DNA from 2 places in the Sphaerisporangium krabiense genome. Region 1 is predicted to be linked to the other one. Evidence: riboswitches for the same ligand, from Rfam matches in the RefSeq annotation. Region 1 holds a riboswitch; the other holds the start of a gene.

Region 1 (4,381 bases):
GGCTCCACCGAGGTCGGCAGGCGGATCGCCGCGAGCGCGGCGCGGACCGTCAAACGTCTCACGCTGGAGCTCGGCGGCAAGAGCGCCAACGTGGTGTTCGCCGACGCCGACCTGGAGCGGGCCGCCGCGACCGCGCCCTCCGCGGTGTTCGACAACAGCGGGCAGGACTGCTGCGCCCGCTCGCGCGTCCTCGTGCAGCGCCCCGTCCTGGAGGAGTTCCTCGACCGCCTCGGCGCCGCCGTCGCGTCCCTCACCGTGGGCGACCCGCTGGACCCCGGCACCGACCTCGGCCCGCTCATCAGCGCCGAGCACCGCGCGCGGGTGGCCTCGTTCGTCACCGGCACGCCGCGCTTCCAGGGCGCCTGCCCGTCCGGCAAGGGCTTCTGGTTCCCGCCGACCGTGCTCACCCACGAGTCGCTGGACGAGCGCGCGTTCACCGAGGAGATCTTCGGGCCGGTGGTCAGCGTGGTGCCGTTCGACGACGAGGCGGACGCCGTGCGCATCGCCAACGACACCGTGTACGGCCTGTCCGGCTCGATCTGGACGCGGGACGTGGGCCGCGCGCTGCGGACGGCCCGGGCGATCGAGGCGGGCAACCTGTCGGTGAACTCCCACTCCTCGGTGCGGTACTGGACGCCGTTCGGCGGTTTCAAGCAGTCCGGCCTGGGCCGGGAGCTCGGCCCCGACGCGCTGGCCGCGTTCACCGAGACCAAGAACGTCTTCATCGCGCACTGACACGAGGACGATCCAGCGAACGACCCGTCAAGGAGATCTTCACCATGCAGCGACTGCGTGACCGCGTGGCCGTGATCACGGGCGCCGCGGGCGGCATCGGGCTCGCCACGGCCCGCCGCTTCGCCGAGGAGGGCGCCAAGGTGGTCTGCGCCGACGTGGACGAGGCGGCGGGCGCCAAGGCGGCCGAGGAGGTGGGCGGCCTGTTCGTCCGCGCCGACGTCACCAGCGAGGAGGACGTCGCCCGCATGTTCGAGACGGCCTTCGAGACCTACGGCGGCGTGGACATCGCGTTCAACAACGCGGGCATCTCGCCGCCCGACGACGACTCGATCCTGACCACCGGCATCGAGGCGTGGAAGCGGGTCCAGGACGTCAACCTGACCAGCGTCTACCTGTGCTGCAAGCACGTCATCCCGTACATGCGGCGGCAGGGCAAGGGCTCGATCATCAACACCGCGTCGTTCGTGGCGGTCATGGGCTCGGCGACCTCGCAGATCTCCTACACCGCCTCCAAGGGCGGCGTGCTCGCGATGTCCCGCGAGCTCGGCGTGCAGTTCGCCCGCGAGGGCATCCGGGTGAACGCGCTGTGCCCGGGGCCGGTCAACACGCCGCTGCTCCAGGAGCTGTTCGCCAAGGACCCCGAGCGCGCCCAGCGCCGCCTGGTGCACGTCCCGCTCGGGCGGTTCGCCGAGGCGTCCGAGATCGCCGCCGCGGTGGCGTTCCTGGCCTCCGACGACGCGAGCTTCATCACGGGGGCGGAGTTCCTGGTGGACGGCGGCATCTCCGGCGCGTACGTGACCCCGCTGTAGGAGGGCGCCATGACACGGCCGGTCATCGGGATCACCTGCTACGTCGAGCGGGCGTCGTTCACCGTGTGGGACACGCCCGCGGCGCTGCTGCCCTACGACTACGTCGACCGGGTCGCGCGGGCCGGGGGCCAGCCGGTGCTGCTGCCTCCGGCGGGCGACCCGGCGCCGCTGGTGGAGCGGCTGGACGGGATCGTCGTCGCGGGCGGCGGTGACGTGGACCCGTCCCGGTACGGCGAGGAGCCGCACGGCCGCACGAGTCACGTCAGGGAGTTCCGCGACGCGGCGGAGTTCGCGCTGGTCGCCGCGGCGCTGAAGGCGGGCCTGCCGTTCCTCGGCGTCTGCCGCGGCATGCAGGTGCTGAACGTGCACCTCGGCGGCACCCTCCACCAGCACCTCCCCGACCTAGTCGGCCACGACGGCCACGCCCCCGCCCCCGGGCGGTACGGCCACCTGCCCGTGCGCCCGGAGGCGGGCAGCGGGCTGGCGGGCGTCCTCGGCGCCGACCCCGTCCAGACCGCCCACTACCACCACCAGGCGGTCGCCCGACTCGGCGCGGGCCTGGTGGTCGCCGCCACGTCCGAGGACGGCGCCGTCGAGGCGGTGGAGCTGCCGGACCGGCCCTTCGCCCTCGCCGTGCAGTGGCATCCGGAGACCGGCGAGGACATCCGCCTGTTCCGGGCGCTGGTGTCGGCCGCCGCCGTCTGACGTGCCACCCCTGCCGCCACCCCGGCGGGCATGGACAGGCGGGCGTGCGTTGGTAGGGTGGGCGAGAACACCGATGATCCCGTGCGGGAGAGAGTCCTGACATCCGGTCAGGACCCCTGAAGGAGCAAGTCCTCCCCACGAACCTCACAAGGCAAAGGACCGCGCGGGAAAGGTGATCTCTGGAAAGCAGGTCCCCTCCGGGGGCCTCGCCGAAGGTGAAAGTCCGGCAAAACCCGGGCGAAACTCTCAGGCACCGATGACAGAGGGGGAGGATGCTCTCATCCAACCCTGTCTGAGGTGCGCATCATGTCCAGACCCACACCGCTCCGCGAGGTGCACGAGAGCCTCGGCGCGACGCTCACCGACTTCGCCGGCTGGCTGATGCCGTTGCGCTACGGCAGCGAGTCCGCCGAACACAACGCGGTGCGCACGGCCGCCGGGCTGTTCGACCTCTCCCACATGGGCGAGATCTTCGTCACCGGGCCGCAGGCCGCAGACGCCCTCGACCACGCGCTCGTCGGCCACCTGTCCGTCCTTGAGCCGGGCCGCGCCCGCTACACCATGATCTGCGCCGCCGACGGCGGCGTCCTCGACGACCTGATCGTCTACCGGCTGGCCGCGGAGGAGTTCCTCGTCGTCGCCAACGCCTCCAACTACCCCAAGGTCGCCGCCGAGCTGACCGAGCGGACGGCGGGCTTCGAGGCCGCGGTGGAGGACCGCTCCGACCGGTACGGGCTGATCGCCGTACAGGGTCCCCGCTCGCAGGAGATCCTCGCCACGCTCACCGACGCCGACCTGCCCTCGCTGAAGTACTACGCCGGCCTGCCCGCCACGGTCGCCGGGGTGGAGGCCCTCATCGCCCGCACCGGCTACACCGGCGAGGACGGCTTCGAGCTGTTCGTCGCGGCCGGCGACGCCGTCACCCTCTGGCAGGAGGTCACCAAGGCGGGCGACGCGTACGGGCTGCGCCCCGCCGGCCTGTCCGCCCGCGACACGCTCCGGCTCGAAGCCGGCATGCCCCTGTACGGCAACGAGCTGAACGCCGGGCTCACTCCCTTCGACGCGGGCCTCGGCCGCGTCGTACGGTTCGACAAGCCCGGCGACTTCGTCGGCCGCGCGGCCCTCGCGCCGCTGAAGGACATCCCGCCGCGCCGCCGCCTCACCGGGCTCGTCGCGCGGGGCCGCCGAGTGCCACGCCACGGATACCCCGTGGTACGGCTGACTGACGGCACCGTCGTTGGAGAGGTCACCAGCGGCGCACCCTCGCAGTCCCTCGGCAAGCCGATCGCGATGGCCTACGTGGACACGGACGTGTCCGAGGGGCTCGCGGTCGACATCCGTGGAAGCCATGAACCGGTCGACGTGGTTGACCTGCCTTTTTACCGGAGGAGCAAGTGAGCAGCATTCCCGAGGAGCTCAGCTACACCAAGGAGCACGAGTGGATCGCCGGCCTGGAGGACGGCATCACCGTGACCGTGGGCATCACGGCGTACGCCGCCGAGTCGCTGGGTGACGTCGTCTTCGTCCAGCTTCCCGAGGCGGGCGCGACCGTCGAGGCGGGCGACGCCGTGGGCGAGGTCGAGTCCACCAAGTCCGTCAGCGACATCTACGCGCCGGTCAGCGGCGAGGTCGTGGAGGTCAACCAGGTCGTCGTGGACGACCCGTCGCTGGTCAACTCCGACCCCTACGGCGACGGCTGGCTGTTCCGCGTGCGCGTCCAGGACACCCCGGAGGACCTGCTCTCCGCCGAGGAGTACGCCACCGTCACCACCGCGGACTCCTGACCTTCGTTCGTCCTCCCCTGGCGGCTCCGGCGGGCCATCGCTCGCCGGAGCGTCCCTTCTCTCGTCACATGTTCCGAAGGTTCGCCACACACGTTCCGAAGGGCACAGATCAATGGCGATCAGCGTCTTCGACCTGTTCAAAATCGGCATAGGCCCGTCCAGCTCCCACACCGGCGGCCCCATGGCCGCCGCCCACAAGTTCGCCAGGGGACTCAAGCAGGACGGGCTCCTGGAGAAGACCGCCCGTGTCGAGGTGATCCTCTACGGTTCCCTGGGCCTGACCGGCAAAGGCCACGGCAGCGACAAAGCGGTCCTGCTCGGCCTGTCCGGCGAGAAGCCCGAGCTCGT
Region 2 (4,381 bases), on a different contig from region 1:
TAAGGGAGCAGGCCCGGAGCGGGCCGGTGACCCAATGGGACGGAGCCGCGTGTGTTGCAGATGGAGGTCGTGGGGGTCCGCGTGGAGATGCCCACCAACCAACCCATCGTCCTTCTGAAGGAGGCGAAGGGTGAGCGATATCTGCCGATCTGGATTGGCATGACCGAGGCCACGGCCATCGCGTTGGCACAGGCCGAGGAGCCACCTCCGCGGCCGCTCACCCACGACTTGTTCAAGGACGTGATCGAAGCCCTCGGCGTGCGGTTGCAGGCGGTCAACATCGTGGCGCTGCGCGACGGGATCTTCTTCGCCGACCTGGTGTTCTCCAACGGGGTCGAGGTGAGCGCGCGCCCCTCGGACTCGATCGCGCTCGCGCTGCGCACCGGCACGAGCATCTTCGCCAGTGAGGACGTGGTGCGCGAGGCCGGTGTCATCATTCCCGACGACCAGGAGGACGAGGTCGAGAAGTTCCGCGAGTTCCTGGACACGATCACCCCGGAGGACTTCGGCCGTGCGGGGTAGCCCAGTGCGCCATATCGGGCATTTACGCTTCACGACGCGCCGGGCGGGATCGTTGACTGAGCATCGCACCGGTCCTACGGTGCAAGGGAAACCACGGTTGTAATTCACGAACCCCCAGATCAGACCGTGGGATGAGAGAAAGCCGGAGGTCCGCAGTGGCGGTCAGCAGCGGCGAGGGAAAGACGGCCGACCAGCACGATCCGGCCCAGCGCCGGTCGGCTCGGGAGCGCGCGGGAGAGCAGGGCCTGCTGTTCGACGAGCGGCCGGCGTCGCTGCCCGCCGACGTGGGATACCGCGGCCCGACGGCCTGCTCGGCGGCCGGCATCACCTACCGGCAGCTCGACTACTGGGCGAGGACCCAGCTCGTCGAGCCGTCGGTGCGGCCGGCGCATGGCTCGGGCTCGCAGCGGCTCTACAGCTTCCGCGACATCCTGGTGCTCAAGGTGGTCAAGCGCCTGCTCGACACCGGGGTGTCGCTCCAGCAGATCCGCACCGCGGTCCAGCACCTGCGCGAGCGCGGGGTCAACGACCTGGCGCAGATCACGCTGATGAGCGACGGCGTGAGCGTGTACGAGTGCACCTCGGCCGACGAGGTCATCGACCTTCTGGAAGGCGGCCAGGGCGTGTTCGGCATCGCCCTCGGCGGCGTCTGGCGCGAGGTCGAGGGCACCCTGGCGGAGCTGCCGGGGGAACGCGTGGAGCCGGCCGCCACCACGGAGGACCACCCGGGTGACGAGCTGGCTCGGCGCAGGAAGGCCCGCAGGACGGGCTGACCGGCTCCCGCCCCCCGGTGGGGGAGCGGCGGGAATCGGCAGGACGGTCCCCGGGTTCGCGGGACGGCGGTGTGGGGCCGCACGCGGCGAACCCGGCGCCGGCGCGCGCCCGCGTGGCGGGGCGGTACTGGGGTAGCCTTCCGCCCGTGACGGGCGGGTACAGTTGGTGCAAGGCTTACGACCCCGCGCGGGAGAGTCCCGAGGGCACGAGCAGGCGCCGCGGCCGCGGCGCCCGCCCGCTGGCCCGGGCGCCGAAGGAGCAACCTCCCCGGAATCTCTCAGGCACACGTACCGCGCGGGTGAGGCGACTCTGGAAAGCAGGCATGCCCGCCAGGCGTGCCTCACCGACGGTGCAAGCCCCCCGCGGGGGGTGAAGCTCTCAGGTCGCGGCACGCGCCGCGCTGACAGAGGGGGAGACGGCACACGCGCGCCACGCGCCCGGTCTCAACCCTTCAGGAGGGCCTCCATGACCGATCGGTCACCGCTTCGCGACCTGTCCGCGCCGCCCTTCGCCACGCGGCACATCGGCCCCTCCGACGCCGAACAGGCCCGCATGCTGCAGGCCGTCGGTTACGCCTCGGTCGCCGACCTGGTCGCCGTCGCGGTCCCCGGCATGATCCGCGCCGAGGGCCCGCTGCGCCTGCCCCCGGCGGCGAGCGAGACCGAGGCCATCGCCGAGCTGCGCGCCCTGGCCGGGCGCAACCGCCTGCTCACCTCCATGATCGGCCTGGGCTACCACGACACGATCACCCCGGCGGTCATCCGGCGCAACCTGCTGGAGAACCCCGGCTGGTACACCGCCTACACCCCCTACCAGCCGGAGATCTCCCAGGGCCGCCTGGAGGCCCTGCTGAACTTCCAGACCGTGATCGCCGACCTCACCGGCCTGGACGTCGCCGGCGCCTCCCTGCTGGACGAGGCCACCGCCGCCGCCGAGGCGATGACGCTGGCCCGCCGCGCGGGCCGCGCCAAGAGCCCGGTGTTCGTCGTGGACGCCGACGCGCTCCCGCAGACCAAGGCCGTGCTCGCCACCCGCGCCGAGCCCCTCGGCATCGAGCTGGCCGAGGCCGACCTGTCCGAGGGCCTGCCCGGCGGCGAGCTGTTCGGCGTCCTGGTCCAGTATCCGGGCGCGAGCGGCCGGCTGAAGGACTTCCGCGCCCTGGCCGAGGAGGCGCACGCCCGCGGCGCGCTGGTGGTCGCCGCCGCCGACCTGCTGGCCCTCACCCTGGTGGAGTCGCCCGGCTTCCTCGGCGCCGACATCGCCGTGGGCTCCTCCCAGCGCTTCGGCGTCCCCCTCGGCTTCGGCGGCCCGCACGCCGCCTACATGTCGGTCCGCGAGGGCCTGCAGCGGCAGATGCCCGGGCGCCTGGTCGGGGTGTCCCAGGACGCCGACGGCCGGGCCGCCTACCGCCTGGCCCTGCAGACCCGCGAGCAGCACATCCGCCGCGAGAAGGCCACCAGCAACATCTGCACCGCCCAGGTCCTGCTCGCCGTCATCGCCGGCACGTACGCCGTCTACCACGGCCCCGAGGGGCTCAGGCGCATCGCCCAGCGCGTCCACCGGCACGCCGCCGTCCTGGCCGCCGGGCTGCGCGGCGCGGGCGTCGAGGTCGTGCACGAGGCGTTCTTCGACACGGTCCTGGCCCGGGTGCCCGGCCGGGCCGGAGAGGTCGTGGCCGCCGCCCGCGCCCGCGGGATCAACCTGCGCCACGTGGACGCCGACCACGTGGGCGTCGCCTGCGACGAGACCACCACCGGCGGCCACCTGGCCGCGGTCTGGGAGTCCTTCGGCCTCGAGGGCGTCGTGCTGGAGGACGTGGACACCTCCGCCTCCGACGCCCTGCCCGGCGAGCTGCTGCGCTCCACCGAGTACCTGGCCCACCCGGTGTTCCGCGCGCACCGCTCCGAGACCGCGCTGCTGCGCTACCTGCGCAGGCTCCAGGACAAGGACATCGCGCTCGACCGGTCGATGATCCCGCTCGGCTCGTGCACGATGAAGCTCAACGCCACCACCGAGATGGAGCCGATCACCTGGCCCGAGCTGGCCGGCCTGCACCCCTACGCGCCCGCCGAGCAGGCCGAGGGCTACCTCGCGCTCATCGCCGACCTGGAGCGCTGGCTGGCCGAGGTCACCGGCTACGACGCGGTCTCGCTGCAGCCGAACGCCGGCTCCCAGGGCGAGTTCGCCGGGCTGCTGGCCATCCGCGCCTACCACCGCGCCAACGGCGACCTGGAGCGCGACGTGTGCCTCATCCCGTCCTCGGCGCACGGCACCAACGCCGCCAGCGCCGTCATGGCCGGCATGCGGGTGGTCGTGGTGGCCTGCGACGACCAGGGCAACGTGGACCTCGCCGACCTCGACGCCAAGATCGGCAAGCATCGGGACCGGCTCGCCGCGATCATGGTGACCTACCCCTCCACGCACGGGGTGTACGAGGAGACGATCACCGCGATCTGCGCGCGCGTCCACGAGGCCGGCGGCCAGGTCTACGTCGACGGGGCCAACCTCAACGCCCTGGTCGGGCTGGCCAAGCCCGGCGCGTTCGGCGCCGACGTCTCCCACCTGAACCTGCACAAGACCTTCTGCATCCCGCACGGCGGCGGCGGCCCGGGCGTCGGCCCGGTCGCGGTGCGCGCCCACCTGGCGGCCTACCTGCCCGGCCACCCGCTGCGGGACGGCGGGCCCGTCGGGCCGGTCTCGGCGGCGCCCTACGGCTCGGCGGGCATCCTGCCCATCTCGTGGGCGTATGTGCGCATGATGGGCGGTGAGGGCCTCACGGCGGCCACCGAGCAGGCCATCCTGTCGGCCAACTACCTCGCGCGCCGGCTCGCCCCCCACTACCCGGTGCTCTACACCGGCCGCGAGGGCCTGGTGGCGCACGAGTGCATCGTGGACCTGCGCCAGATCACCAAGGAGACCGGCGTCACCGTCGACGACGTCGCCAAGCGGCTGATCGACTACGGCTTCCACGCGCCCACCATGTCCTTCCCGGTGGCGGGCACCCTGATGATCGAGCCCACCGAGAGCGAGGACCTGGCCGAGCTGGACCGCTTCGTCGACGCCATGATCGCGATCAGGGGCGAGA

The links. Region 1 has a riboswitch for glycine ahead of gcvT (glycine cleavage system aminomethyltransferase GcvT). Riboswitches for the same ligand answer to the same signal wherever they lie in the genome.
Region 2: it holds a riboswitch for glycine, as region 1 does, so the genes downstream of both, gcvP (aminomethyl-transferring glycine dehydrogenase) here and gcvT (glycine cleavage system aminomethyltransferase GcvT) in region 1, are expected to answer to the same signal.

Annotation. Positions count from the first base shown of each region.
Region 1 is NZ_JACHBR010000001.1:44,206-48,586, forward strand. Features, by position in the region: gene BJ981_RS00200 (aldehyde dehydrogenase family protein) at 1-735, shown strand, start outside; gene BJ981_RS00205 (3-oxoacyl-ACP reductase) at 780-1,544, shown strand; gene BJ981_RS00210 (gamma-glutamyl-gamma-aminobutyrate hydrolase family protein) at 1,554-2,249, shown strand; glycine riboswitch at 2,324-2,421, shown strand; glycine riboswitch at 2,422-2,522, shown strand; gene gcvT (glycine cleavage system aminomethyltransferase GcvT) at 2,556-3,647, shown strand; gene gcvH (glycine cleavage system protein GcvH) at 3,644-4,033, shown strand; gene BJ981_RS00225 (L-serine ammonia-lyase) at 4,146-4,381, shown strand, end outside.
Region 2 is NZ_JACHBR010000003.1:52,215-56,595, forward strand. Features, by position in the region: gene BJ981_RS35190 (bifunctional nuclease family protein) at 52-522, shown strand; gene BJ981_RS35195 (MerR family transcriptional regulator) at 678-1,295, shown strand; glycine riboswitch at 1,474-1,599, shown strand; gene gcvP (aminomethyl-transferring glycine dehydrogenase) at 1,762-4,381, shown strand, end outside.